4 regions of the Streptosporangium sp. NPDC050855 genome follow, and region 1 is predicted to be linked to each of the others. Evidence: riboswitches for the same ligand, from Rfam matches in the RefSeq annotation. Region 1 holds a riboswitch; each other region holds the start of a gene.
What was found. Region 1 has a riboswitch for cyclic di-AMP ahead of ACIBCT_RS05465 (hypothetical protein). Riboswitches for the same ligand answer to the same signal wherever they lie in the genome.
Positions count from the first base shown of each region.

Region 1 (7,022 bases):
CTGGTCGTTGCCCTCCACGACCAGCCGGGCCTCGGCCTCGGTCGCGAACATGACGTCCACCGTCGGGACGATCTCCCGCAGCACGGCGGACGCCTCGGCGGGCGTCCACAGTGCCCGGCGGTAGTTGACGTCCATCGACACGGTCACCCCCGCGTCGCGGGCCTCGGCGATCGCGGCCCGGACCGCCTCGGCGGCGGAGGCCGACAGGGCCGGGGTGATGCCGGTGACGTGCAGCACGCGGGCCGAACGGATCATCGAGGTGTCCAGGTCGGCCGGGCAGAGCCGGGATCCGGCGCTCGCCGAGCGGTAGTAGCGCACGTCCACCACCTCGGCCGTGCGCCTGCTCTTGATCATCAGGCCGGTGGGCGTGTCCGGGTCGACCCGCATCCCCCGTACGTCGACGCCCTCGCCCGCCAGCGTCGAGCGGAGCAGTTCCCCGAACTCGTCGTCGCCCACCCTGCCGATCCAGGCCGAGCGCCCGCCGAGCCGGGAGACGCCGATGGCCACGTTCGACTCCGCGCCCCCCACGCCCAGCCCGAAGTCGCGGGCGTGCCTGAGCGGGCCGGTGCGCCGCGCGCTGAACAGTGCCATGCTCTCGCCGAGCGTGACCAGGTCGGTCATGGAAGGGGCTCCTCACGCAGCGGGGTCGGTGATCGGTCGTACCCGGCCGTCCGCCGGTCCTCCCGGGATGATCCGGTACGCCGAATACCAGGTCAAGGGAGTGGATAGCGCTTTCTCGCGGCCATCGAGCAGCATAACGTCCTCTACCGGACGGCCGTCGAGCGGCATGGATCTTCCTCTAATTTTTGCTCGGTCCAGGGCACAACTGTCCCTCGGGGTGCTTGACAGGCCAAAATTGATCCGTGGTCAGGATCGGATCGGTAGAGATGAACGATTGCGAGCAGGGGAAGCTTCCGCCCGTTCTGCGCCAGTTGTTCGCCGACGGAGCCGACGGAGCTCGCGGGATGAGCGGAGGTGAGGGCAGGAGGCTCTCGGTGGACCTGCCGCCGGGTGAGCTGGTCTGGCCCGACCCCGGTTACGCTCAGCTCGCGATCCGTCACCGTCCGGCCTTCTGGCTCAGCGAGGTGACGGTCTCGGGGGAGTACTGGGCGCGGCTGCGGGCCGAGCACGAGCGGTCGGGGCTGTGGCCGGTGCTGCTGGAGGACTCCGTCCAGCCCTGGTCGGCCGGTCAGATCGCCCCGGACGCGGCGGCCGAGATCGACAACTACCACGTCGAGGCGTTCATGGCCGAGGTGTGGTCCGACTGGATCGCCAGGGCCCACGTCGACCAGCTCGAACTGCTCGACCCCTTCGGCCCGGAGTGCCCCGGCCCGGCCCCCGCGGGCAGGCTCGCCGCCGACCCCGGGGTGGTCGCGGACTGGTACGCGGGGATGGTGGCCGAGCGCAGGACGCCGCTCGGGCTCGTCGCGGTCGACCGCGGTGCCGACGCCCTGGCCGTCATGGGCTGGCAGGGCGCGCTGAACCACAACGAGTGGATGGTCCCGCTCGCGGCCGTCGTGCGCAGCTGGGAGGACAGGTTCGGGGTGCGGGTGGTCGGGATGGGGTTCAACACCCTCGACGTCAGCGTGGCGGCCCCGCCGACGACCTTCGAGCACGCCCTGCAGGTCGCCGCGGAGCACTGGACGTTCTGCCCCGACAGCATCATCCAGGGCGCGGGGACCCTCATCGACTACGCCGAGCAGATCAAGGGCAGGAACGCCTGGTCGTTCTGGTGGGACTGAGCCGTCCCGGGGCCGGGGGGCCGCGATCCCCGTAGCGGGCGGGCCTGTGGGGCCGCGAGACGCCCGTCCGAGCAATCCTGGATGTTGAGTGCTTTAGGGGACTTTTTGCCAACAAGGTAGATCTTCTGGGGTTTTCGTGGTCTTTGCTTTGCTTTGTCTGGTTCTCGTGGGTAGTGTCCCCTGTTATCGGCCGGTGACCTGCCCTTCACAAGAGGGAGCGACCGCCCGACGTCGAATCCCGCAGGCCGGATGCCGCGGGAACCGGGGACCCATTTTCCGGGGTGAATCCGCCGCTCATGCGGCGGTAGGGCAACTCCACCGCCCGAACCCGTCAGCTAACCCGGTAGACGAGATGGAGAGGAGACCCCCTCATGGATGACCGCGTCACCGCGTCGGTGCACCCCCTGTCCGCGCCGACCACCTGAACCTTCCCCTGCCCCCCGTCCCCCATCCCCCGTACCTTTCGCGCCGCGCCTGATCGCGGCATTTCCAGGCAGCGCTCTGCGTAACGACTGGTTCGTCCGGTTACGCCTTTTCTCCGACAGCGCGCCCTCGCCCGTGCGCCCCTTTTCGGCGTGTCGCACGCGGTAGCCCCGTTCCCTCGCGAAAGAGCCTTTCCCCCATGAACCTCTTCTTTGGCATGCACAAGAACCGCCTGGCCGCAGCCGCCCTCGTCGGGGTGAGCGTGCTCGCCTCCGCGGGCGTCGCCTCCGCACTCCCCGCCTCTCCGTCCCTCGCCGCCGCCACCACCTCCGCGGTGAGCGGCCCCGAGGACGGCGTCGAGGCAGTCCTGCTCCACGGATCCACCCGCGCCTCCTACTTCTGGGACGACTCCTCCGGCCGCGCCGGGGACACCGGCCTGCCGGCCAGTGGCAAGCCGATGCAGAAGGGCATGATCGCCAGCCCGAGCTGGCCGCTGCTCACCGAGGGCTACATCCTCTACAAGGGCAAGCGGGCCAAGTTCTTCGTCGGCGACCGCGGCCCCGGGGTGCCCTCCAACCGCGGCATCATGCTCGACATCGACGCCAAGACCTTCGCCGACCTGACCGGCGGCACCTTCAACGCCGGCACGCTCGGTGTGGACGGCAACGGTGGCATGGGCCACATCGACGTCGAGTACGTGATCACCCGGTGGGGCGACGGCGTGGGCAGGAAGAACCACCCCGTGGCCTTCTCCACCGGTGCCTGGGGCCGCAAGGACCCCAACCCGGCCGATCCGCCCAAGACCGTGCTGGCCAAGTCCGGACGGCCGAAGAAGGTCACCGGGACCGAGCAGGTGAGCGCCGCGCCGATGTCGGCCAAGCCCAAGGTCATGGCCGAAGCCCTCTCCGCGGCCGGGCTGAGCGTGCGGGAGCCGGGCGCCGTCGTCTGGTAGCCGGTCGTCGCGACCGGCCCCGCCGGTGCCGGATCCTCTACAGAATGGCATTCTGTTTCGCAGGATCAACACGGTAGGAGTGCCATGACGACTCTGCGAACCCGGGCGAACGGCATCGAGATCGCCTACGACACCTTCGGCTCCCCCGAGGACCGCCCGCTCCTGTTGATCATGGGACTCGGCTCCCAGATGATCCACTGGGACGAGGACTTCTGCGGGCTGCTCGCCGGGCGCGGGCACCACGTGGTGCGTTTCGACAACCGTGACGTCGGTGAGAGCACCCACCTGCACGAGGCCGGAGCACCCGGACCCGGCTGGAACGGCCGGGTCCCCTACCTGGTCGGCGACATGGCCGACGACGCCGCGGGGCTGCTGGAGGCACTCGGCCTGGACTCCGCGCACGTGGTGGGCGTCTCGATGGGCGGGATGATCGCGCAGTCGCTGGCGATCCGCCACCCGCACCGGGTGCGCAGCCTCACCTCGATCATGTCCACCCCCAGCCCGCGGGCGGCGCCCCCGACCGAGGCCGCGATGGCCGCGCTCATGTCGCCGCCCTCGCCCGACCGCGAGGCGGCGATCCGGCGGGCCGTCGCGACCTGGGACGTCATCGGCTCACCCGGTTACCCGGCCGACCGCGAGCGGATCGCGAGGGTCGCCGCCCTGAGCTACGACAGGGCCTACGACCCGCCGGGCACCGCCAGGCAACTGGCCGCGATCATGGCCTCCGAGGACCGCGCCCCGCTGCTGGCGAAGCTGACGGTGCTGGCCCTCGTCCTGCACGGGGAGGACGACCAGCTCGTCCCGGTCTCCGGGGGGATCGCCACGGCCGAGGCGATCCCGGGCGCGCGCCTGCTCACCTTCCCCGGCATGGGCCACGACCTGCCCCGCGAACTCTGGACGGCCTTCGCCGACGCGATCGAGGAGCTCACCGGCTCCGCCGACCAGGCCGCCGCCGCGGCACGCTGAGGACCCGGCGTCCCGGGCCCGGGACCGTACGCCCCGGGGCCCGGCCGCCGACGGACGACCCGTCGACGAACGACCCGACGGCACACGGGCTCCGGGAACCCGGACCGCCGCAACCCAGACCGCCGCAACCCAGACCGCCGGGACGTGCGCCCGGGACGCGCCGGGAGGTTCAGACCTCGATCTTCTCCTCGATGCTCCGGAGGGTGTGCCGGGCGAGCGCCAGGTTGGACCGGTTCCGGTCGAGGGCCAGGTACATGAAGAGACCCTTGCCGTTCCGGCCGGTGAGCGGGCGGATCACGTGGTACTGCGTACCGAGCGTGATGAGGATGTCCTCGATGCCGTCCTTGAGGCCGAGCGAGTCCATGGTCCGCATCTTGGCCTTGACGACCTCGGTGTTGCCGGCCGCGGCCACCTGAAGGTCGAGGTCCTTGGAACCGCCGAGCGCGCCCAGCGCCATCCCGCTGCCGTAGTCGACGATCACCGCGCCGATGGCGCCGTCGATCGCCATCATCTCCTTGAGAGAGATGTCCATGTTGCCCATTCCTGCCTCCGCTCACTGGATGTTCACTGGGATATCGACGTACGCGAGGTGATGGCGGCCAGCCGGGCCGCCGTCTTCCTGCCCTCCAGCCTGAGCAGCCCGAGGTTGGTCCCCGGGCGCGCCAGCACTGTGAGGACGATCGTGGGGCCGGCGGCGTAGAGGGCCGCGTGGCCGTTGGTGCCGGAGATCAGCGTCTCCTCGAAGCCGCCCTTGCCGGTCATGCCCGTCATCCGACGGCTCAGGGCCAGCAACGCGGAGGAGAGCGCGCCGGTCTGCTCGGTCTCGTCGTTCAGGTCGCTCGCTATGGTCAGGCCGTCGACGCTGCTCGCGATGCTCCCGTCGACGTCGGGGATGCGCTCGCGCAGCAGCGCCATCTCACGGCGTACCTGCTCACGCAGTTCCACCGGCACCCTCCTTCCGATCAGCTTCGGTGTCCGCAGCCTTATCGGCATCGAACCGGGCTCATGTCAGTGCCTCCAATGCGTTCCTGAGCCGGATGAGCAGGTTCACGTCGGCCGGGTCCCCGTTCGCCCTGGGCAGCCACTCCGCCGTCCGCATGGAACCCGCCGGGGCGTGCGGGATGTCCGTGGCGCCCCTGGCCCGCCTGGGCAGCGAATCCCGCGCGTCGGGCTCGCCGGGAACCTCGCCCGACCCCGACCCCGACCCCGACCCCGACCCCGGAGCCGAACCCGGACCCGGAGCGGCGCCCGGGGCCGGAGGCGGGGCCGGAGCAGGAGCGGGAGTCGAGGCCGGTCTCTGGAGCAGTCCCGAGGAGGCGAGCTGCCGTACGGCCAGCAGCACCGAGTAGGCGGGGCGGCCCAGCCTGCGGGCCAGCTCGGCCGGGGTCGCGGTGCGGTCCGCGCCGACCAGCACCTCCCACTGCAACGGGCTCAGCATCACCCGCTGGGCGCCGATGCGCCGCAGCGGGACGACCGGGAGCGTGTCCAGCTCCGCCGACGGCCAGGTCCGTTCCAACCGTTCCCTCCTCCGCTCGCACTCCCGAAGCAGGCCGGTCACGTCGACGTGCCACTGCGGCCCGAGCCAGTGCCGCTCGCCGGGCCGGAACCGCGGCCTGCCCGTGGTCGTCCCCAGCAGGAAGTACGCGGCGTCGAGCACCGCGCTCAGCACGCAGAACTCCAGCTCGCCCCTGGTCAGCAGGCCCTGCTCGACCAGCCGCTCTCCACCGGAGACCAGAGGGCCGCGGGCCGTCCCCTCCCGCAGCTCGGCCGCGGCGGCGCGCCTGACGCTGCGCAGGAGCCCGGCGGGGACCCCGGCGCCGGTGACGAGCAGGTCCTCCAGCCGGGGGGCCGCCGCGCTCTGGGCGTAGGTGACCCGTCCGTCGGTGAGGTAGAGGACCCCCGCCCGGCCGAGGCGGAGCGAGCCGGTGGCGCGGTCGGCGGCGAGCCCGTCGAGGACGCCGAGGACCCCCTGGGCACTGCGGGCGCTGGGGGTACCGGTAGTGCGGACGCTCTCGACGCTCGGCACGGGCTCACGTCGATGTCAGACGGCCGGAGAGCACCTGGAGCCGGTGCCGGGCCAGCGCGAGGTTCGAGCGGTCCCGGTCGAGCCGGACGTAGATGACGAGCGGGCCGTCGAAGGGCGTCTCCAGCGGCCTCAGCACGTGGTGGCCGCCGTCGGTGGTCACCATCATGTCGTCGATCCGGACCGTGCCGCCGGGGGAGACGACGGCCAGCCCGTCCAGCGTCGCGCGCAGGGTCTCGTTCAGTCCCGCGGCCGACCTCTCCACGCCCTCCACGCCGGTGTGACGGCTCGCGCCGCCGGCCGCCACGGCCGTCCCGCTGGTCTGGTCGATGAGGATCGCGTCCAGGGCACCGGGGATGGCCATCACCTCGGTCAGGCAGTCTTCGATTCCGAGCACGTGCTCTCCCTCGCCGGTGATGTCACGCATCGCCCGGACAGCGTAGGGAAAAGCACGGGGAATACTCCGGCTCATCAGTTGATATGGCCGGAAAAGACATACGATTCATTAACCGGGTGGGAAAAGACACACTCCGGGTGGAATCAATCCTCCAAATCGTCGGTGATGAGAGCCTTTTCGTCCGGCTTGAAAACAAGAATGTTCTTCACATAGGAATCCACCGCGGCGGGCAGCCCGACATCGGCCCCGGCCTCCTCCGACATGTACCAGCGGTGGTCGAGCACCTCGTGGAAGAACTGGGCCGGCTCCAGCTTGCCCCGCAGCTCCTGCGGCACGGCCTCCACCGTGGGCTGGAAGACCTCGGCCAGCCAGCGGTGGGCCACGATCGCCTCGTCCTCGTGGCGCAGGCCGACCGAGACCCGGAAGGAGTCGAGGTCGTTCAGCAGCCGCCTGGCCTGGTTCTCCTCCACGTCCAGGCCGGTGAGCCGGAGCAGCCTGCGCTGGTGGTGCCCGGCGTCC
Region 1 is NZ_JBITFY010000002.1:76,215-83,236, reverse strand. Features, by position in the region: gene ACIBCT_RS05475 (sugar kinase) at 1-621, opposite strand, end outside; gene ACIBCT_RS05470 (DUF4253 domain-containing protein) at 966-1,742, shown strand; cyclic di-AMP (ydaO/yuaA leader) riboswitch at 1,962-2,107, shown strand; gene ACIBCT_RS05465 (hypothetical protein) at 2,365-3,117, shown strand; gene ACIBCT_RS05460 (alpha/beta fold hydrolase) at 3,202-4,083, shown strand; gene ACIBCT_RS05455 (hypothetical protein) at 4,253-4,624, opposite strand; gene ACIBCT_RS05450 (roadblock/LC7 domain-containing protein) at 4,648-5,028, opposite strand; gene ACIBCT_RS05445 (DUF4388 domain-containing protein) at 5,087-6,109, opposite strand; gene ACIBCT_RS05440 (roadblock/LC7 domain-containing protein) at 6,114-6,503, opposite strand; gene ACIBCT_RS05435 (DUF4032 domain-containing protein) at 6,647-7,022, opposite strand, start outside.

Region 2 (7,022 bases), on a different contig from region 1:
ACCAGGCGGCTGTAGAAGTCGATGCCCCCGGGGTTGACGGGGCCGCGCCCGTCGGGCTGGATGCGGGGCCAGGAGATGGAGAACCGGTAGGCGCCGAGGCCGAGCTCGGCCATCAGCCGCACGTCGTCCCGGTAGCGGTTGTAGTGGTCGATGGCGACGTCGGCGTGCTCGCCGTTCACCACCCGCCCCGGCTGCTTGACGAAGGTGTCCCAGATGGACGTTCCCCGCCCGTCCTGGGTGACGGCGCCCTCGATCTGGTAGGCGGAGGTGGCCGCGCCCCAGACGAAGTCGGTGGGAAAGATCAGATCCGGGGTCTTGATACGCGTCTCTTGCGTGGTCACGCCTTGACCGCACCTTCCATGAGTCCGCCGACGATCTGGCGGCCGAACGCGATGAAAACGATGAACAGGGGCAGGACGGACGCCGCGGTGCCGGTGAAGAGCATCACGTAGTCGGTTCCGTGCGCCTGGTTGAGCGCGGCGATCGAGGTCTGGACCACGGGGTTGTCCGGGTTGAGGACGATCAGGGGCCACATGAACTCGTTCCAGGTCTGCATGAAGACCAGCAGGGCCAGTACCGCCATCCCGGGGCGGAGCGCCGGGAGGATGACGTTCGCGTAGATGCGCATGGTGGAGGCGCCGTCGACGCGGGCCGCCTCGACCAGCTCGTCCGGCACCGCCTGGGTGGCGTACTGGGTCATCATGAAGACGCCGAAGCCGTTGACCAGGAAGGGCAGGATGACGGCCTTGAGCTGGCCGGTCCAGCCGAGGGTGACCATGAGCTCGTACAGCGGCACGATGCCCATCTGCTGGAGCGGGACCATCATCGTCACCAGGATCAGGCCCAGCAGGATCTTGCTGCCCCGGAAGCGGAGCTTGGCGAAGGCGAAGCCGGCCAGGGTGGAGATCAGCACGACCGAGACCGTCACGGTGACCGAGACGATGGCCGAGTTGATCAGGCCGGTCATGAAGTAGGCGTCCTCGGTGGACAGCAGCCGCTGGATGTTCTCACCGAGGTGGCCGCCGGGCAGCAGCGGCGGCGGGACGTCGATGGCCTCCTCGTTGGTCCGGGTGGCCATGATGAACATGTAGTAGATCGGGAACGCCGAGAGCAGGAGGGCGAGGGCCAGCACGACCTTCGTCATGGGACCGGCGTCCCAGATGCGGTTCGGCGCGGCCGACGCGCCCGAGGACCGCCGCCTGGGGGGCGCCGGGGGGCGCTGGAGCTGGGTGGCCGTCACTTGGATCCCCCGATACGGCGGGTGAAGGAGTAGTTGATGAGCGTTCCGAGCAGGATCAGCGCGAACAGCAGCCACGAGGCGGCCGCGGCGTAGCCGAAGTCGAAGTCACGGAACGCCTCCTTGACGATGAACATCGCCACGGTCTGGTACTGGCCGGTGGCACCACCGCTCATCGTCGGGTTGCCGTCGAACATGACCGGCTCGGTGAAGAGCGTCAGACCGCCGATGGTGGAGATGAACACCACGAAGATGATCGTGGGGCGCAGCATCGGGAAGGTGATCTGCCAGAACTGCCGCCTGGCCGAGGCTCCGTCGATGGAGGCGGCCTCGTAGAGGTCCTTGGGGATCGTCTGCATGGCGGCCAGCAGGATGATCGCGTTGTAGCCGGTCCAGCGCCAGTCGATCATCGTGGAGATCGCGATCCACGAGGACCACTTCTGGTTCTGCCAGTTGATCGCCTCGACGTCGAAGAGGCTCAGGAACCAGTTGATCATGCCGTAGTCGCGCCCGTAGAGCTGGGTGAAGACGACGGCGACGGCGACGACGGAGGTGATCAGCGGCAGCAGCACGCCGAGGCGGAAGAAGAGCCGGCCCCGGATGCGCTTGTTGAGCGCGTTGGCCAGCAGCAGGGCCAGGACGAGCTGCGGGACCGTCGACATCACGAACATGCCGAGGGTGTTGATCACCGCGTTCCAGAACGCGGCGTCGGTGATCAGCTCGATGTAGTTCTCGACACCGACGAAGGTCTTGTCACCGGCCAGCTCCCACTCGTGCAACGAGACCCAGAGGGTGTAGACGAGGGGGAAGATGCCGAAGACGGCGAAGAGCAGGAAGTAGGGGGAGACGAGGAAGTACGGGGTCGCCCGGAGGTCGAACCGGGCCCACCCGCTGCCGCGCCGCGGCCCGCGGTGCCCCGTCGGCCGCTCGGGGCCGGGCCGGGGCGGGGCGGCCGGGGAGTCGACGTGCAGTGTCATCGGTCAAAGCCTTTCAGCGGGGGCAGACGACCGGCCCGGCGGCGGGGTCACCGCCGCCGGGCCGATGCGGGTCGGGAGGGGGATCAGCCCGCTGCCTTGACGCCGGCCTCGAGGAACTTGGTCCAGGCCTGGTCGTAGGGGACCGAACCCTGGTCCATGCCCTCCAGGACCTTCTCCACCGAGGTCTTGACCTGGGCGTGCTTCTCACCCAGGAAGACCGGCAGCAGGTCCTTGACCGACTCGCCGAAGATCTTGCCGGTCGGCGCGTCGTTGAAGAACTCGTTCTTCAGGTCCGCGACCGCGGGGTCCTGCTGAGCCGGGATGGAGCTCGGGAAGGCCGCGGCCTCCTGGAAGGCCATGACGTGGCCCTCCTTGCCGGTGAGGTAGTTCAGGACCTCGGCGGCCTCCTTGGGGTGCTTGCTCTGCTTGGGCACGGCCAGGTAGGAGCCGCCCCAGTTGCCGGCACCGCCGGGCACCGCCGCGACGTCCCACTTGCCCTTGTTGCCCTCACCGGCCGCACCGGAGACCACACCGAGCATCCAGGCCGGGCAGCCCATGGTCGCGAAGCCGCCCTTCTTGATGGCGGCGTTCCACGGCGGGGTGAAGGACGCGAGCTTGGCGGTCAGGCCCGCCTCGCTGAAGCTCTTCACCGTGTCGAAGGACGTCTTGATCGCGGGGTTGGTCTCGATGACGAGCTGGTTCTGCTTGTCGAAGTAGGCGACGTTGCCGTTCTTCGGCGCCTCCTGCGACAGGATCACGTTGTAGAGCGTGTTCGGGCCGTCGAGGAACTTGGGGTCGCTCTTGCCGGGGTTGGCGGCCTGGAACTTCTTGCCGACCTCCATGAAGGCGGCCCAGTCCGGCCAGAGCTTGCCGACCTCTTCGCGGTTGGTGGGCAGGCCCGCCTTCTCGAACAGGTCCTTGCGGTAGCACATGGTCATGCCGCCGATGTCGGTGCCGAGGGCGAAGAGCTTGTTGTCGGCGTTGATGCCGTTGTCCCACTTCGCCGCGGGGAAGTCGGCCTTGCGGCTGTCCAGCCCGTACTGGGCCAGGTCCGTGAAGAACTGGGGACGGGCCTTCATGAGGCCCATCGCGCCCTCGTCGAGGGCGATGATGTCGGCGGCGCCGCTGCCGGCCTGCAGACGCTGGAGCAGCTGCGGCAGGTAGACGTCCTCGAACCGGTCGGTCAGGTTCTGGTACTTGACCTGGATGTTCGGGTGAGCGGCGTTCCAGGTCTCCACGGCCTTGTCATAGCCGAAGTTCTCGCCACCTCCGAAGGTGTGCACGGTGATCGTCACCGGCTCGGCCGCGGCGGCGGAGGAAGAACCGCCGGCCGCGGGCTTGGCGGGCTCGCTGGAACCGCACGACGTGATGGCCAGGGCGGTGGCCGCCATGACCGCTACGGCGGCCAGCTTGCCCTGCCGCTTGTTGTTCAACATTCCGGACCCCTCTCAGGTGGTCGCCCGAATCATTGGGAGGTGACATCGCGTACCGGTCCCCGACAAACGCGGCCTCACGATGCGGTCTTTCCTCAATGTGCTTTGGGAGCGCTCCCACGAAGAGTGGACGATGGGCAACCAGGACGTCAATAGACCGAAACTCAACCGTTACATGGAAGGCGTTTTGAGGGTCCTGGGGCGCCTAAATGGTGATATACATCCCATATGGGGTTTTGGGAGCGCTCCCATCACACGGGCATACAGTCAGGGCATTTCGCGCTCCTACCACGAACCGGCACCGGACGGGACCACCGCGCGGCGGACCCCGCGCGTGACCGTGCGCGACGTCCGGTCGTGTACGCGGCCTCGTGACGGCATACGCCGCCTCGTGACGGCACGCTGCGGCACACGACGGCCCGTGGCGGGGCCGGGCGGTGATCGTGCCCGGCGCGCGGCCGCACCCGCGCGCGGGACGGCATCCGCGCGGGAGACACGGAGGACGCGGGGACGCCGGAGACGCAGAGACGCCGGAGATGCAGGGACGCCGGAGATGCAGGGACGCCGGAGACGCCGGCCCGTACGCGATCGGAGCCCTCGTGCGGGACGGGCGGGCGCCGGAGGCATGACGAGGCCCGTCTCCCGGCCTGGCCGGGACGACGGGCGGATGGACGGGGGGTGTGAAGGGGAAGGGGGGAGGGGGCGCGAGGGGTCTGACACGTACCCTGACAGGGTCCTGGTGCGGACCCCGTCGCGTGAGTCCGTGAGCCGCGTGAGTCGCGGTGCCGGCCGGTGCCGGCCGGGGCCGGATCAGCCGGCGTAGACCGGGTAGCCGAAGCCGGCGACCTCGGACATGGGCCGGACGAGCTGCTCGACGTTACCGTTGCCGGTGTTGCCCTCGATCGTGGTGATCGTGCCGTCGCCGTTGTCGTGCTTCACGAAGCCGACGTGGTCGATGCCGTCGATGCTCTTGCCGCCCTCCCAGTCGAAGTAGACGACGGCGCCGGGGGTGGGGGTGGTGCCCCAGTGGCCGTTCTGCGCGAACCACTTGGCGTGGGTGACGGTGTAGGCGTCCCAGCCCATCGTGGGCCGGATGCCCGCCATCTCGCCGACCCAGGACACGAACATCGCGCACCAGGGGGCGTTGGCGTAGCCGTAGATGTTGCCTCCGTCGCGGGCGGCGGTCTCCTGGGCGCGGGGGGAGGACATGTACCACTGGTGGAACTTGGTCCCGCCGCCCATGGAGTTCTCGCGGACGCCGATCTGCTGGGCGGCCAGGTTCAGCACCTGCGCGGCCGTGACCTTGGGAAGCCGCTGGGCCACGACCTCCAGGGGGGTCCTGGCGGACCCGGAGTCCGAGGAGACCTCGGCGGTCTTGGTGTCGGCGGGCGGGGTGTTCAGCGCGCCGTGGCCGTCGGCCTGGGCGGCGGGGCCCATGACTCCCGCGGTCAGTGCGATGGAGGCGCCGAGGGCGATTCGTGCCAGGCGGGGGATGATGGGGGTGGGGGTGGAGCGGTGCTCGGTCATATGGGGGTTCGACTCCTTGCGTCGCTTCCATTCCGCCTACCGGGTTAGCTGACGGGTTCGGGCTGGGAAGTGCCCTACGACGCACGTATGCGTTGATTCACCCCAGGAACGTGGTTCCCCGGTTCCGCAGACCTCGCGGATTCGGCGGCCGTGCTCACCGGGGGCGGAGGGGGTCCGCCCAGGTGAGACGCGGTCGGGCAATGTGACGGCAATGCTCAGACCTTGGTAGACCCAGACATTTGCCATGAACGGGATGAACCTACGTCATCCGGTCAGACGATTACAAGCAGGACACATTGCCTTCTCATGGTGATAGCGCCTGGTCAGAGGGGTAGAGGATGCCGTTCCGCGCCCCCGGGAGGGGAGTGGATCACCCTCCCCGCGGGTCGTCCCATGCCCTCGCCGTCGCCCGGACCTCTTCGGGGCGGTGACCGGAAAGCCCGGTGTCCCCGGCGATCCGGAGATCGGGCCCGCGTCCGCCCGCCGTCCGGCCCGGTGGTCACGGGTCGGGAAGGACCGGTCCCCGGGCGGCTCTTTACCTACCGCCTTTGTCGAACTGGCCTTCGATGGTAAAAACTGCGGGGGCGGCGGACGATCTTTCCTAAAGTCTTCTCAAAACCTCCTCAATGCCCTGTTCAAGCGGGGAGGCGACCCCTCACGGCAGCCGCCGGGTCTCCCCGAACCGCACGCCGGTCATCTCCTCCGACACCTCCCACAGCCGCGCCGCCACCTCCGGGTCGGTCGCCCGGGCCGAGGGGCGCAGCACCTTCGGCCCCGGGCCGATGTACTGCCCGCCCGTGACCTCGGGGGAGGTGGCGGCGTACAGGGACGGCAGGGCGCCCTTGGCGGCCGGTTGCAGCACCAGGCGCATCAGGGCGTTGAGGGGGCGGGTCAGCACGCCCGTCTTCAGGATCCCGGTCGCGGTGGTGCCCGGGTGGGTCGCCAGGCTGAGCAGGGTCGCCCCCGAGGCGTCGGCGCGGCGCTGCAGCTCCAGGGTGAACAGCAGGTTGGCCAGCTTGGAACGGCCGTAGGAGGAGAACCTGCCGTACCGGCGTTCGAGGCCCAGGTCGTCGAAGTCGATCGTCCCGACGGAGTGCGCGTCGCTGGAGACCGTGACCACCCGGGCCGCCGGGGCGGCCAGCAGGCGCGGCATCAGCAGGCCGGTCAGCGCGAAGTGCCCCAGGTGGTTGACGCCGAACTGGGTCTCGAAGCCGTCGGCGGTCGTCCCCCGGGGCATCAGCCCCACCCCGGCGTTGTTGATCAGCAGGTCCAGCGGCTCGCGGACGGTCTCGGCGAAGGCGCGCACCGACCGCAGGTCGGCCAGGTCGAGCGCCCCCGCCTCCACCCGGGCCCCCGGCACCTCGGCCCTGACGGCCTCCAGCGCGGCCCTGCCCCGCCCGGGGTCACGGGCGGCCAGCACGACCCGGGCGCCGTGCCTGGCCAGCTCCAGCGCCGTCGGCAGGCCAATGCCCCCGCTGGCCCCGGTGACGACGGCCGTGCGGCCGGTCAGGTCGGGAACGTCCTCGGCCGTCCACATGGCTCGCCCCTCTCCGCTCCCGCACGGCCCTGCGGCCCGCGCGGCCGACCCGCCGGTGCCCGGCGTGGATCTTCAGGTACGGGCAGTGTACGGAACGGCCAGGCGCCCCGCGCGAAGCCACGCAAGATCACAAGTTGGCGCGCGTGGTCCGCTGTTCACCCGCAGTTCCCGGACCGGTAAGGCCACCGGGTTACGGTGTGGCGGTCGTGAACGGGTCATCGCCCGGCGTGGAGGACGGCCGAGACCACGCGCGGGAGCAGGGTTCGGCCGTCGCCTGGGTGGAGTCTCCGCTGCAGATGCTCTGCGCCGTG
Region 2 is NZ_JBITFY010000007.1:311,990-319,011, reverse strand. Features, by position in the region: gene ACIBCT_RS17045 (GH1 family beta-glucosidase) at 1-341, opposite strand, end outside; gene ACIBCT_RS17040 (carbohydrate ABC transporter permease) at 338-1,144, opposite strand; gene ACIBCT_RS17035 (sugar ABC transporter permease) at 1,237-2,214, opposite strand; gene ACIBCT_RS17030 (ABC transporter substrate-binding protein) at 2,298-3,650, opposite strand; gene ACIBCT_RS17025 (CHAP domain-containing protein) at 4,458-5,174, opposite strand; cyclic di-AMP (ydaO/yuaA leader) riboswitch at 5,193-5,331, opposite strand; gene ACIBCT_RS17020 (oxidoreductase) at 5,830-6,711, opposite strand; gene ACIBCT_RS17015 (hypothetical protein) at 6,918-7,022, shown strand, end outside.
Region 2: it holds a riboswitch for cyclic di-AMP, as region 1 does, so the genes downstream of both, ACIBCT_RS17025 (CHAP domain-containing protein) here and ACIBCT_RS05465 (hypothetical protein) in region 1, are expected to answer to the same signal.

Region 3 (7,022 bases), 360 kb from region 1:
GCGGTGTCCCTTTTCAGCCGGCGCGCCTGCCGATAATGAGCAGACCGTAGAACATGATGCCTCGGAGTCTGCCACACGACGACACCATCTGACACATCGATCTCACGATCCGAGATACGCGGCGCGTCGGCGACGTGCCGACACGGTGCGGAATCGCCGACACCGCCGGGCGTCACGGGCGAGAATGGCTCCCATGAAGGCCACCTACCTCGACCCCGCCGTGGGCCAGTACCTGCTCGCGCACACCACCCTGCCCGACGAGATCCTCGACGCGCTGGCCGTCGAGACCCGCGAGCTGACCGGCGACGACGCCAGGATGCAGATCTCCCCCGACCAGGGGAGCTTCCTGACGATGATCACCCGCCTCTGCGGCGCCAGGAACGCGGTGGAGGTGGGCACCTTCACCGGCTACTCCTCCATCTGCCTGGCCCGCGGGCTCGCCCCCGGAGGGGGGCTGACCTGCTTCGACGTCAGCGAGGAGTGGACGGCGATCGCCCGCAGGTACTGGGAGAAGGCGCAGGTGGCCGACCTCATCGACCTGCGGATCGGCCCCGCGGCCGAGCGGCTGCTCGAACTGCCCCAGCACCCGGCCGTGGACCTGGCCTTCATCGACGCCGACAAGGCCGCCTACCCGGTCTACTACGAGCTCCTGATGGAGCGCCTGGCTCCCGGCGGGCTGATCCTGGCCGACAACACGCTGCGCGGCGGCCGTGTCGCCGACCCCGCCAGCGACGAGGAGACGGTCAGGTACATGCGCGCGTTCAACGACATGGTCACCGCCGACGAGCGGACCACCTCGGTCATGCTCCCCATCGCCGACGGGCTCACCATGATTCGAAAGCACTGACGAGAACTTTCCCGGATCCGTACGCGGGCGCGACGCTTTCCGATCACTTTACGTGATGTGACGAACACGTTGCGCCCATCGGCGTGGAGGGAAGGATGAGACCATGGGAATGCTCATGGAGAGATCGACCGCGTACCAGATCACGGATCGGAAGAACCTCGAACGGCTCTACACGGAGCTCGTCGATCGGTTCGAGAATCACCGGATCGAGATCGTCAACGGCAGGATCGTGGTGAGGGAGATGCCCACGATCGCCCACGCCAAGGTCGTCTACCAGCTGACGGCACAACTCATGCCGTTCTCCATGGAGAAGGGGTGGCGTCTCTATCCGCAGGTCAAGCTCCTCCTGCAGGTGCAGGGGGATCGCATCGAGCCCGACCTGGTAATCGTGCCCCCCGATCCCCCTCTCTGGGATCCCAGCCACATCCATGCGAACGCCACGTTGCTGGTCGCCGAGGTCGTCTCTCCGAGCAGCGTTCACGACGACCACGTGGTCAAGCCGCGTGCCTGCGCGCTCGCGGGCGTCCCGCTCTACCTCGTGATCGACACCTTCGCGGACCGGTTCAGGTTGCTCAGCCGACCCGGCCCGGAGGGGTACGCCGAAGAGGTCACCGAGTCGCTCGGCAAGCCGCTCGAACTGCCCGCGCCGTGGAACCTCACGATCGACACGGGCAGGCTGACCGAGGGCTGAGCCCGTCGCGCGGAAGGGCCCGGCCTTGGAGGACCGGGCCTTCCGGTGGCGGCTAGCAGATCTTGTGGACCCAGCCGTGCGGGTCGGGGCGGGACCCGTACTGGATGCCCACGAGTTCCTCGCGGATCTTCGAGGTGACCGGGCCCTGGTTGCCGTCGCCGATCGTCCAGGCGCGGTCGGCGCCCTTGACCGCGCCGACCGGGGTGACGACCGCGGCCGTGCCGCAGGCGAAGACCTCGGTCAGCTCGCCCGACTCGCAGCCGCTCTGCCACTCCTCGATCGACAGGCGTCCCTCCTCGGCCCGCAGGCCCAGGTCACCGGCGAGGGTGAGGATGGAGTCGCGGGTGATGCCGGGCAGGAGCGTCCCGGTCAGCGCCGGGGTGAGCAGGCGGTCGCCGTAGACGAAGAACAGGTTCATCCCGCCCATCTCCTCGACGTGACGGTGCTCGACCGCGTCCAGCCAGACCACCTGGTCGCAGCCCTGCTCGACGGCCTGGCGCTGGGCCACGAAGGCCCCGGCGTAGTTGCCGCCGCACTTGGCCGCCCCGGTGCCACCGGGGGCGGCGCGGGTGTACTCGGTGGAGAGCCAGACCGAGACGGCCTTGCCCCCGCCGAAGTAGGCCGCGGCCGGTCCGGCGATGACCATGTACCGGTAGGTCCTGGAAGGGTAGTTGACACCGAGCGCGGGCTGCGTGGCGATCATGAAGGGGCGCAGGTAGAGGCTGTGCCCCGGGGTGGTGGGGACCCAGTCACGGTCGGTCTGGACGAGCAGCTCCAGCGACTCGACGAACGTCTCCTCGGGCAGCTCGGGCATGGCCATCCGCAGCGCCGAGGCGTTGAACCGGGCGGCGTTGGCCTCCGGCCGGAAGGTCACGATGGCGCCGTTCTCCTGGCGGTAGGCCTTGAGACCCTCGAAGAGCTCCTGCCCGTAGTGGAAGACCGAGGTCGCCGGGTCGAGGACGAGCGGCCCGTACGGGGTGAGCCGGGCGTCGTGCCACCCCTCCCCCTCGGTGTAGTCGATGGAGATCATGTGGTCGGTGAAGACCTGGCCGAACCCCGGGCTCGCCATTACCTGCTCACGCTCGTCCGTGGTGCGAGCGTGGTCGGAGAGCTGCACGTCGAAGCTGAGCTTCTGAGCGGTGGTCATGACGCGGATCCTTCTCTTGGTGTCTGGCTTACCCTTGCGTCCATTCTGCGTTGGACCGGGTAACGGGAAACTACTGCATCGATAGCGAAAACCGTCAGCGGGGCGGAAAACCAAAACGCGCCCGGCGGCTCGGTGAGCCGCCAGGCGCGTCTGGGTCGAGGTGGGCGGCTTCCTCAGCCGGCTACTCGGGCGGTGATGTCGTCGCCGATCTCGCGGGTGGTCCGGCCGGTCCGGCCGGTCGGCCGCTCGGCCAGGTCGTCGGCGACGGCCCGCTCGACCCGGACGGCCTCGGAGTCCAGGCCCAGGTGGTCCAGGAGCATGGCGACCGACAGGATCGTGGCGGTCGGGTCGGCCTTGCCCTGGCCCGCGATGTCGGGGGCGCTGCCGTGGACCGGCTCGAACATGCTCGGCGCGGTGCGGTCGGGGTTGACGTTGCCGCTGGCCGCCAGGCCGATGCCACCGGCGATCGCCGCGCCGATGTCGGTGAGGATGTCACCGAAGAGGTTGTCGGTGACGATCACGTCGAAGCGCCGGGGCTGGCTGACGAAGAACATCGAGGCCGCGTCGACGTGGCAGTAGTCGGTCTGGACGTCCGGGTACTCCCGGCCGACCCTCTCGACGGTGCGGGCCCACAGGTCACCGGCGTAGGTGAGCACGTTGGTCTTGTGGACCAGGGTGAGCCTCCTGCGGGGACGCGACAGCGCCTTGTCGAAGGCGTAGCGCACCACGCGCTCGACGCCGAAGGCGGTGTTCAGCGACTCCTGGGTGGCGATCTCCTGCGGGGTGCCGTGACGCATGACGCCCCCGGCTCCGGCGTACGGGCCCTCGGTGCCCTCGCGGACGACGATCATGTCGATGTCCTCCGGCCGGACCCCGCCCAGCGGGGTCTCCACCCCGGGGAAGAGCTTGACCGGCCGCAGGTTCACGTAGTGGTCGAGCCGGAAGCGGAGCTTGAGCAGCAGGTCGCGCTCCAGCACGCCCGGGGGCACGCTGGGGTCGCCGACCGCCCCGAGCAGGATCGCGTCGTAGCCGCGCAGCTCCTCCAGGACGACGTCGGGCAGCGTCTCACCGGTCTCGTGGTAGCGCTTGGCGCCGAGATCGTAGGTGGTGGTCTCCACCTTCGTGCCGACCGCTTCGAGGACCTTCAGCCCTTCGGTGACGACCTCGACCCCGATCCCGTCCCCGGGGATGACCGCCAGGCGGATGTTACGCGAATCCATGGGGTCACCCTACCGGGCCGTCTCGGTGCTTGAACACCGGTCTCACGCCTCGGACGGAATTTCCCTCGGGTACATCTGATCGCTTTGCCCGTCTTTATCCTATGTTGACCGTTTCGCGAGGTTTCGTTATGGTCCTCACCGTTCACGTTGATGCCTAATTCGTACGGATCATCCCTTATCGATGCGTACGGAGCCGGGGAACCACTCTTTCCGGGATCGTCCCGGGCCCCGGGAACCCCGCTCCCGACCGGAGCGCGTTCCCGGCCGCCCGCGACGGGATCCCTCGGGGCGAATCGGCGCGCCCGCGCGCCGTAGGGCGGCCTCCACGCCCGAGCCCGACAGCTCACCCGGCAGGCCCTATGGAAGGAACGACCCTGTACGGCAAGATCTGTTCGCGCGTCGCGTCCGTCCTCGTCGCCGGGACCGCGGTGTTCGCGACCCCGGCCACCGCGCTGGCCGCCTCGCCCTTGCCCGCCCCCGCGCCTCCCGCGCTCGGCATGCCCGCCCTGAAGGGCGCCCTGCGGGCCGCGTCCCTGCGTCCCGCCTGGCAGAAGGCCCTGAGCTGGGCCATGTCCAAGCGCGGCACGCCGTACGCGTGGGGCGGCACCGGCCGCGGCGGCTTCGACTGCTCCGGGCTGATGCTCCGCGCCTATGGGGCCGCCGGGATCGCGCTGCCCCGCATCGCCTCCGAGCAGTACGAGGCGTTCTCCAGGAAGATCGCCTGGAAGGACCTCAGGCCCGGGGACCTGGTCTTCTTCCGGGGTCTCGGGCATGTCGGAATGATCACGAAGCCCGGGTACATGGTGCACGCCCCGCGGAGCGGGGACGTGGTCAAGGAGGAGCGGCTCGCCTCATGGCGGCACGCCTCCTTCGTCGGCGGGGTGCGCCCCGACCCCGAGGGGGTCGAACTGGCCGAGCGGATCGAGCACGCGACCGGATCCGCCGTCGGCGGGTGAGCCCCCGCGGCTCCGCCGCGAGCGTCGCGGAGCCGTCCGCCCCGGCCGGCCCGGCCCGGACCGGCGCACGGCCGTGATCGGGCAGGTGGCCGGCAGGTGGCCGGCAGGTGGCCGGCAGGGTCAGCGGGTGGGCGCGCCACCGTTGTCGCGGCGGTCCAGGGCGGTCTGGATCGCGTCGGCCGCCTCGTCCTCGTTCTCGTCCGGGCGGTTCCAGGAGTACATCTCGTACATGGTGAGTCTCGTTTCGGTCGCGGGTGAGCTGTGAAGGTGGCCGAGACTCCGGTCAGGACTCGGACCGGGCCCGATGCCTCGGTCCGGGTCACGGACCGGTGGGCGGAGGGCTCGGAGCCGGCGATCGCCACGGCACCGTGGCGGGCCGCCGGCCTGCCCTGTCAGGCCCCGCCGCGGCGGGTGCGGAGTGCGAGAACACCCGGCGCATCTCCATCAGGTTACCCGGTGACGAAAGGGTCGTCTCGCCCCGCGTACACACTTCTCACATGTCGAGACGGCGAGCGGGTGCCGGCCCGGTCCCGGACGGTCCGTCCGGGAGCGGGCCGCGGCGCGCCGCGGCCACCCACGAAGGGGACCCGGCGGACCGGGACGGTCAGTCGGTCAGGTCGACCGAACGGCCGCTGTCGGCGCCGATCTCCGCGCCGATCTGGTCGACCACGTCGGCCGGGATGGCGGTGTCGACGGTGAGCGCGATCAGGGCCTTGCCGCCCTTGACGTCCCGGGCCACCTGCATCGAGGCGATGTTGATCGAGTGGTCGCCCAGGATGCGGCCGACCACGCCGACGATGCCGGGACGGTCGGTGTAGGTGAAGAACGACAGGTGGTCGGTCGGCTCGATCTCCATCTGGTAGCCGTTGACCTCGACGATCTTCGTGATCTGCCTCGGCCCGGACAGGGTGCCGGAGACCGAGACCGCGCGGCCGTCGGCGAGCACGCCGCGGACCGTCACCACGTTGCGCCAGTCGGGGCTCTCCGAGCTGGTGATCAGCTCGACCGTGACACCGCGGTCCTTGGCCAGCAGCGGGGCGTTGACGTAGGTGACCGAGTCCTCGACCACGTCGGTGAAGACGCCCTTGAGGGCGGCCAGCTCCAGCACCCGGACGTCGTGGGAGGCGATCTCGCCGCGCACCTCGACGTCGAGCCTGGTGGCGACCTCACCGGCGAGCGCGGTGAACACCCGGCCGAGCTTCTCGGCCAGCGGCAGGCCCGGCTTGACGTCCTCGGCGACGGCGCCGCCCTGGACGTTGACCGCGTCCGGCACGAACTCCCCGGCCAGGGCGAGCTTCACGCTCCGCGCGACCTGGGTGCCGGCCTTCTCCTGGGCCTCGTGGGTCGAGGCGCCCAGGTGCGGGGTGACCACGACCTGGTCCAGCTCGAAGAGCGGGCTGTCGGTGACCGGCTCCTTGGGGAACACGTCGATGCCGGCGCCGGCGACGCGGCCCTCCTTGATCGCGGAGTAGAGGGCGTTCTCGTCGATGATCCCGCCTCGGGCGACGTTGATCAGGCGCACGTTCGGCTTGACCTGGTGCAGCTCCCGCTCTCCGATGAGGCCGATGGTCTCCTTGGACTTGGGCAGGTGCACGGTGATGAAGTCGGCCTCGCGCAGGGCCTCCTCCAGCGAGACCAGGCGGACGCCCATCTGCGCGGCGCGGGCCGGCTGCAGGTAGGGGTCGTAGGCGATCAGCTCGACGCCGAACGGCTGGAGGCGCTGCGCGACCAGCTGGCCGATCTTGCCGAGGCCGAGGATGGCGACGACCTTCTCGTCCAGCTCCACGCCGGTGTACTTCGAGCGCTTCCACTCGCCGCCCTTGAGCGCGGAGTGGGCCTGGGCGACGTTGCGGGCGGAGGCGAGGATCAGGGCCACGGTGTGCTCGGCGGCACTGGTGATGTTGGAGGTGGGCGCGTTGACGACCATGACGCCGGCCTTGGTGGCCGACTCCACGTCGACGTTGTCCAGGCCGACGCCGGCGCGGGCGACCACGCGGAGCCGGGGGGCGGCGGCGATCGCCTCGGCGTCCACCTGGGTGGCGCTGCGCACGATCAGGGCGTCCACGTCCGCGAGGGCGGGCAGGAACTGGGCGCGGTCGGCGCCGTCGGTGTGGCGGACTTCGAAGTCCGCGCCCAGAACCGCGAGACCGGCCTCGGAGAG
Region 3 is NZ_JBITFY010000002.1:436,938-443,959, forward strand. Features, by position in the region: gene ACIBCT_RS07150 (O-methyltransferase) at 194-847, shown strand; gene ACIBCT_RS07155 (Uma2 family endonuclease) at 951-1,538, shown strand; gene ACIBCT_RS07160 (branched-chain amino acid aminotransferase) at 1,591-2,685, opposite strand; gene ACIBCT_RS07165 (3-isopropylmalate dehydrogenase) at 2,859-3,905, opposite strand; cyclic di-AMP (ydaO/yuaA leader) riboswitch at 4,047-4,277, shown strand; gene ACIBCT_RS07170 (C40 family peptidase) at 4,265-4,861, shown strand; gene serA (phosphoglycerate dehydrogenase) at 5,466-7,022, opposite strand, start outside.
Region 3: it holds a riboswitch for cyclic di-AMP, as region 1 does, so the genes downstream of both, ACIBCT_RS07170 (C40 family peptidase) here and ACIBCT_RS05465 (hypothetical protein) in region 1, are expected to answer to the same signal.

Region 4 (7,022 bases), on a different contig from region 1:
CCACCGTCCCCACCGGCGGCACCGCGTCCACCGGGACGGCCACGATCCCCAAGGGCTTCCTGCTGTACGAGAAGGAGGCCGCCAAGAAGGACGACGACCCCGAGACGACCTGGAAGGTCAGCGGCTCGGTGAAGACCCCGCTGGCGGTGAACCCCTGCGACCGGAGCACGCCGGCCCGGACCGGCCGCCTGGCCGCGCGGACGGTGACCTACACCGCGGTGCCGGACTTCATGAAGGTCGAGCAGGTCGTGCTGTACCGCTCACCGGCCGACGCGGCCAGGGCGGTCTCCCAGGTCCGCGCGGCCCTGGTCGCGTGCCGGTCCGACACCCGGTCCGGCTCCACCTACCGCTACGCCCACGCGCGGCAGGCCGGGATCGGCGACGAGGCGCTGAGGGTCTCCGGCCAGGTGTACTACCGCGGCAAGGCCGGGGTGGGCGGCGACCGGAGCGTGCTGGTCAGGAAGGGCAGCGCGGTCCTGATCTACCAGTGGGCCGGGGAGTACTCCAGGCCCGTCGCGAGCGACTGGGCCGTCCAGCTGCGCGACGCCAGGAGGATGACCGCCAAGGTCTGCTCCGTCGCCATCTGCCGGTAGCGGCGGGCCGCCGTCCGGCGGACATGACCTGCGGCGGAAGGAACGGCCACCTGTTTGGGGCAAACCCGACGAAAAGGTGAGCCAATCATTACTTCTTCTGTACTATTCGCCGCAGGTCTGTGTATCTGGGAGGCGTTGACGTGGCCGTGGCGGGCATGCCGGTTGGACTGAGTCGGATACCGGTGGCGGCCGGTCTCGCCCTCGCACTGCTGATGGTGCCGGTGAGCGGAGCGGTCGCGGAGCCCAAGCCCACCCTCGCCCAGGCCAGGAAGAAGCTGGCCAAGCTGAACGAGCAGGCCGACCAGGTCGTGGAGAAGTACAACCAGGCCGCCGAGAAGTGGAAGCGGGCCAGGAAGAAGTACCGGACGCTCAACGGCGACCTGGCCCGCCAGAGCGAGCGGGTCGCCGGGTTGCGCGAGGAGCTCGTCTCGATGGCCGTCAGCAGCTACCAGTCCGGTGCGATCACCGGCTGGGAGAGCATGGTCGTCCAGCCCGACCCCGCCGCGCTGCTCAGCGGCCTGGCCGCCGCCGACCAGATGGCCGCCTCCCGGGCCCGCTCCCTCAGCGCCTTCGACCAGGCCACCAAGGAGCTGCGGACCAACCGGGACAAGGCCAAGGAGGTGCTGGCCGAGGCCGACGAGACCCGCGACGAGCTCGCCGAGGAGAAGGCCAAGGCCGACAGGATGGTCAAGGTCCAGACCAAGCTCCTGCGCGAGCTCGGCGCCTTCCGCCAGGGCGACCCCGACAGCGCCGGGATCCAGTACACCGGCGCCGCCTCGGGCAACGCCCGTGCCGCCCTGCAGTTCGCCTTCGCCCAGGTGGGCAAGCCCTACCAGTACGGCGGCACCGGCCCCGGCGGCTGGGACTGCTCGGGCCTGGTGCAGGCCTCCTGGCGCACCGGCGGGGTCAGCATCCCCCGGACGACCTGGCAGCAGTGGAGCTGGGGCGCGAGCCGCAAGGTCTCGCTGAACGACCTGCAGCCGGGGGACCTCATCTTCAGCGAGGGCCTGGGGCACGTCAGCATGTACGCGGGCGACGGCAAGATCGTGCACGCCCCGCAGACCGGCGACGTGGTCAAGGTCGTCCCGCTGTCGGCCTACGGCCGCCGCCTCGTCGGGGCCGTCCGCCCCTGAGGGCCCGTCGCTTCTGGGGGCCCGCCCCTGAGGGCCCGTCGCTTTTGAGGGCCCGTCCGTCCCTCAGGGCGGTTCGTGTGCCCCTGAGGGCCCCGTCGTGCTCCTGAGGGCCTGTCCGCTCCTGAGGGCCCGTGTGCCCGGGGCCGCCCTCTCCCGAGGGGGCTCCGGTCCGTCTGGGCCGCTCGCCCCCCGGACGGGCCGCCCACCGGCGCCCGTGGGGGTCCGTGAAGACGTCTCGCGCGCGGGCGACGATTCCGCGCCCTCGCGGGAGTCCTCTCTCCGGACGGACCATCGGCCTCCTCCGGCCCCCGGAGGCGTGCCGCGACACAGGACCAGGGAGACGACGATGCCCACCCCCGCGACCCCGCAGCCGCTCGGCCACACCTTCACCGCCCCCATCGAGAAGGACGGCGCCTTCGCCACCTTCGTGACCGTGCCGGGCTCGGCCGAGCTCCTCGGCACGAGGCGGGCCGTGAAGGTCACCGGGACGGTCGACGGTCACCCGTTCGCCGCCACGCTGATGCCCTCGGGCGCCGGCCCGCACTGGCTGCCGCTGCGGGCGGAGCTGTGCAGGCTGATCGGCAAGCACGAGGCCGGGGCCGAGGTGACGTTCCACCTCGAGCGGCGGCTGAGCTGAACCGTCGCCCGCGGGCCCGGGAACGCCGCTCGCGGCGACCCGGGCCACGGCGTCCCCCGCGCTCACCGCGAGGGCCGGAACGATGTGACGAAGATAACAAAACTCGCGATTCACAGGGCTTGGAGGGCGATGTGACGAGAGTCATATCTCGATCGCATAAATAGGCATCACGCAGCGGTAACGGGAGGATCAAGAAGCCCTCTCGATCCTCCGTTTCTGGGAACCCTTTGCCGAAACGTGGCGATCGGAGTAACTTCTGGCTGCGCGACGTGCAAGCCATGCCGCCGCGGTGAACGACGGTCTCCGGGCCGTCTTCGTCCATAGAAATCCAGCCGGCCGCCGCGCCCCCGCAAGGGGCGGACGTCATCGTGGCGGCCCGCCGAATCCGTGCAGCCAGGAGGCATGGAACCGGGGACCCAAAAGGCCCGACACACCGTGGCCAGGGGTGAATCGGCACATTTGTGCCGTAGGGCATCTTCCAAGCCCGAATCCGTCAGCTAACCCGGTAGGCATCAGTGGAAGCACCAAGGAGAAATCCTGTCTACCACCCCGTACAACCCCCGTTTGTCACGCTTTTTCCGCCTTTCTCTAGGCGGCGTCGCCCTCACGTTGACCGCCTCAGCCGGAGCGGTCACCCTGGGACCCACGGCGGCGCAGGCGATGACGGACAATCCCCCTGAGATCCTGGTCAGCAGCGCGACCGGCGTCTCCGAGCAGACCGAGAGCACGGAGACCGGGCGGGCCACGACGAAGGGCACGGTCAAGGCCAGGACCAAGGCCAGGACCGCCACGAAGTCCAAGGCCAAGGCCAAGACCACGATGAGCAGGGCGGCACTGCAGAAGGTTCGGGCCGGCAAGGCCGTCGCGGCGGCCAAGAAGCAGATCGGCGATCCGTACCGGTGGGGAGCCTCCGGTCCCGGAGCCTTCGACTGCTCGGGGCTCGTCCGCTACGCCTGGCGCACGGCCGGCGTGTCCCTTCCCAGGATCACGCACAGCCAGTACAGGTCGCTCAAGAAGAAGGTCCCTTGGAGCAAGCTGCTCCCCGGTGACCTGCTGTTCTTCAGCGGAAAGGGCCACGTCGGCATGTACGTCGGCAAGGGCAGGATGGTCCACTCGCCGAGCAGCGGCAAGTCCGTCCGGATCGTGAAGCTGAAGGGGCACTACCGGTCCTCCTTCGCGGGAGCGGCCCGGCCCGGAGCCTGAACCCGAACGGTGACAGCGGTCCCGTCCCCGCACCGCGGGGACGGGACCGCTGCCGTCCGGTCGGCTACCATCGGCTCACATGTCCGTCCCGAACGGGTCCCACCCGGGCGGATCCGTCCCGCGAGGCCGCCGCGCCGTGCTCGCCGGGATGCTGGCGCTGCTGAGCGCCGGCCCGCTCACCGGGGCCGGACCCCTCCCGGCCGGCCGGCACGGCCTCCCCGGCGTCCCGGACTCCCTCGGCACCCTCGCCGGCCGCCGCACTCCCGCCGTCCCCGGACCTCCCGGGGTCTCCGGTGTTCCCGGCGTCCCCGATGTTCCCGATGTTCCCGATGTCCCCGCCGGCCTCTGGCCGGACGGCGCGACCGTCGTGCGGGGCCGGCACTCCGTGGTGGTCGGCCACCGCGTGCCGCACGCCGCCCTGCGGGACCTGGCGGCCACGGCCGACCGGGCCCGGCGCACCGTCGCGGAGATCTGGGGACCGGTCCGGGCCCTGGTCCTCCACCCCGCCACCGACGCCGAGGCCGCCGCCCTCGCCGGGGCGGGAAGCACCCGCGGCCTGGCCGCCCTGGCCACCGCGGACCGGGTGATCGTCCTGCCGTCCGGCTACGCCCGGCTCACCGCGACCGGCAGGGACGTGGTGATCACGCACGAGCTCACCCACGTGGCCACCGGCGCCACCCGCGGCGGCCGGGTGCCGATGTGGCTCTCGGAGGGTTTCGCGGACTACGCCGGGTACCGCGACGCCGGGATCGCCGTGCGGACGGTCGCCGCCGAGCTGGCCGCGGAGGTGCGCGCCGGGACCCTGCCCGCCCGCCTCCCCGGACCGGCCGATTTCGCCCCGGGCGCCCCGAGGCTCGCGCAGGCCTACGAGGAGGCGTGGCTTGCCTGCCGCCTCGTCGCGGAGCGCTTCGGGGAGAAGGCGTTGGTGAGGCTCTACGGTAGCGATGTCGGGAGCACGCTCGGCCTGTCGGCGGCCGAGTTCACCCGGGCCTGGCGCGAGTACCTCCGGAGGGAACTGCGATGACGCTGAGCACGACGGACGCGCCCTCGGGCACGCGGTCGGCGGGGTGGGCGCTGGCCGCCCTGGGCGCGCTCACCCTGGCGGTCGTGGCGTTCACCACGCCCTGGCGGGCCCTGCCCGCGGCGGCGCCCGAGGTCGCCCCCTCCCCGGAGCGGGACTTCACCGCCGAGCAGATCGCCCGCTCCCAGGCGTTCGACGCGCTGGTCAGCGTTCCCGCGTACCTGTCGCTGGGCCTGACGCTGGTCGTGGCCGGGGTGCTGGTGGCCACGCCGCTGGGCGCCCGGCTGGCCGACCGGCTGCGGGGCCCCTGGTGGCTGCGCGTGCTGCTCGGCGTGCTGGTGATCTCGGCCGCGGTGGCGGCCCTGCGCTGGCCGCTGGGGATGTGGTCGGAGACCTACCTGCGCGAGTACGGGCTGTCCACCCAGCAGTGGCCCGCGTGGTCGGCCGACCGGGTCAAGAGCGCGGGCGTCGGCACGGCACTGACCGCGATCATGGTCCTGGCGGTGGTCGCGCTGGCGCGGCGCTACCGGCGCTGGTGGATCCCGGCCTCGGCCGGGGTGTTCGCGCTGACGCTGGGCGCGTCCTTCGCCTACCCGGTGCTCATCGAGCCGATCTTCAACGACTTCAGGCCGATGGAGGCCGGGAAGCTGCGCGACGACCTGCTCGCCATGGCCGCCAGGGACGGCGTGCCCGTGGAGGACGTGCTCGTCGCCGACGCCTCGCGGCGGACCACCGCGCTCAACGCCTACGTCTCCGGCTTCGGCGCCACCCGCAGGATCGTCGTCTACGACACGCTGCTGCGGGCCCCCGCCGACGAGGTCGAGCTGGTGGTCGCGCACGAGCTGGGCCACGCCGAGGCGGGCGACGTGCTCTGGGGAACGCTCGTCGGCGGCCTGGGCGCGGCCTGCGGGGCGTGCCTGCTGTACGCGGTCGCCTCGGCGCCGGGCCTGCGGCGGCGGGCCGGGGTGCCCGCCCTCGGCGACCCGCGGGCCACGGGCCTGATCATGGGGCTGGTGAGCCTGGCCACGGTCCTGTCGGGACCGGCCCAGAACGTGGTGAGCAGGCAGGTCGAGGCCCGCGCCGACGTGCACGCGCTGGACCTGACCCGCGACCCGGCGACGTTCGTCGCCATGCAGCGGCGCCTGGCCGCCACCAACGTCTCGGACCTGTCGCCCGACCCCCTCGAACACCTGCTCTACGCCTCGCACCCCGCGGCGCCGCAGCGCATCGCCGCGGCCCGCTCCTGGGCCCGGCTGAACGGTCTCCCCGAGCCGTGAGCCGGACCCTGGTCGTCACGAACGACTTCCCGCCCCGCGCGGGAGGGATCCAGTCCTTCGTGCACGGCCTCGTGGCCCGCCGCCCGCCCGGCTCGGTCGTCGTGTACGCCCCGGCCTGGCCCGGCGGTGACGCCTTCGACCGGCGCCGGCCGTACCCGGTGGTGCGGCACCCGGGGTCGCTGATGCTGCCCTCGCCCGCGGTGGCCCGCCGGGCCGCCGCCCTGGTCGCCCGGTTCGGCTGCGACACCGTGGTCTTCGGGGCGGCGGCGCCGCTGGGCCTGCTCGCGCCGAGGATGCGCGAGGCCGGGGCACGCCGCGTGGTCATGCTCACCCACGGCCACGAGGCGGGATGGGCCGGGATCCCGCTGGCCCGCGGGATCCTCGCCAGGATCGGCGCGGAGGCCGACGCGGTCACCTACCTGGGGGAGTACACCCGGCGCCGGCTGGCCGGGCTGGTCCCCGAGGGCAGGCTGGTGCGGCTGGCGCCCGGCGTCGACACCGGGACGTTCCACCCCGGCGCCGGGGGGGAGCGGATCCGCGCCGAACTGGGCCTGGGGGACCGGCCGACGGTGGTCTGCCTGTCCAGGCTGGTGCCGCGCAAGGGCCAGGACACGCTCCTGCGGGCCTGGCCCACGGTGCTGCGGGACGTCCCCGACGCGGTGCTCCTGATCATCGGTGGCGGCCCGTACCGCAGGACGCTGGAACGGCTCGCCCGGCCGCTGGGCGGCGCGGTCCGGATCGTCGGCCCGGTGCCGGAGTCCGCGCTGCCCGGCCACCTCGCCGCGGGAGACGTGTTCGCCATGCCGTGCCGCACCCGCCTGGGCGGCGTGGACGTCGAAGGGCTCGGCATCGTCTACCTGGAGGCGTCCGCCACCGGGCTGCCGGTGGTGGCGGGCTCCTCGGGCGGCGCCCCCGACGCCGTGCTGAACGGGGAGACCGGGCTGGTGGTCGACGGGACCCGTCCGGACGAGGTCGCCGCGGCCCTGACCGGCCTGCTCAAGGACCCGGCCGGCGCGCGGGCCATGGGGGAACGGGGGCGCGAGTGGGTCGCGCGCGAGTGGAGCTGGGAACGTGCCGCGGCCCGCTTCGCCCGCCTGCTGGAGCCCGCGCAGACCCCCTAACCCCGCTCCGCGCCCTCCGAAAGACCGGCGGGGCGAC
Region 4 is NZ_JBITFY010000015.1:85,919-92,940, reverse strand. Features, by position in the region: gene ACIBCT_RS27650 (hypothetical protein) at 1-593, shown strand, start outside; gene ACIBCT_RS27645 (NlpC/P60 family protein) at 749-1,726, shown strand; gene ACIBCT_RS27640 (DUF1905 domain-containing protein) at 2,073-2,363, shown strand; cyclic di-AMP (ydaO/yuaA leader) riboswitch at 2,731-2,890, shown strand; gene ACIBCT_RS27635 (C40 family peptidase) at 3,024-3,566, shown strand; gene ACIBCT_RS27630 (hypothetical protein) at 3,646-4,590, shown strand; gene ACIBCT_RS27625 (M48 family metallopeptidase) at 4,587-5,864, shown strand; gene ACIBCT_RS27620 (glycosyltransferase family 4 protein) at 5,861-6,985, shown strand; gene ACIBCT_RS27615 (helix-turn-helix domain-containing protein) at 6,982-7,022, opposite strand, start outside.
Region 4: it holds a riboswitch for cyclic di-AMP, as region 1 does, so the genes downstream of both, ACIBCT_RS27635 (C40 family peptidase) here and ACIBCT_RS05465 (hypothetical protein) in region 1, are expected to answer to the same signal.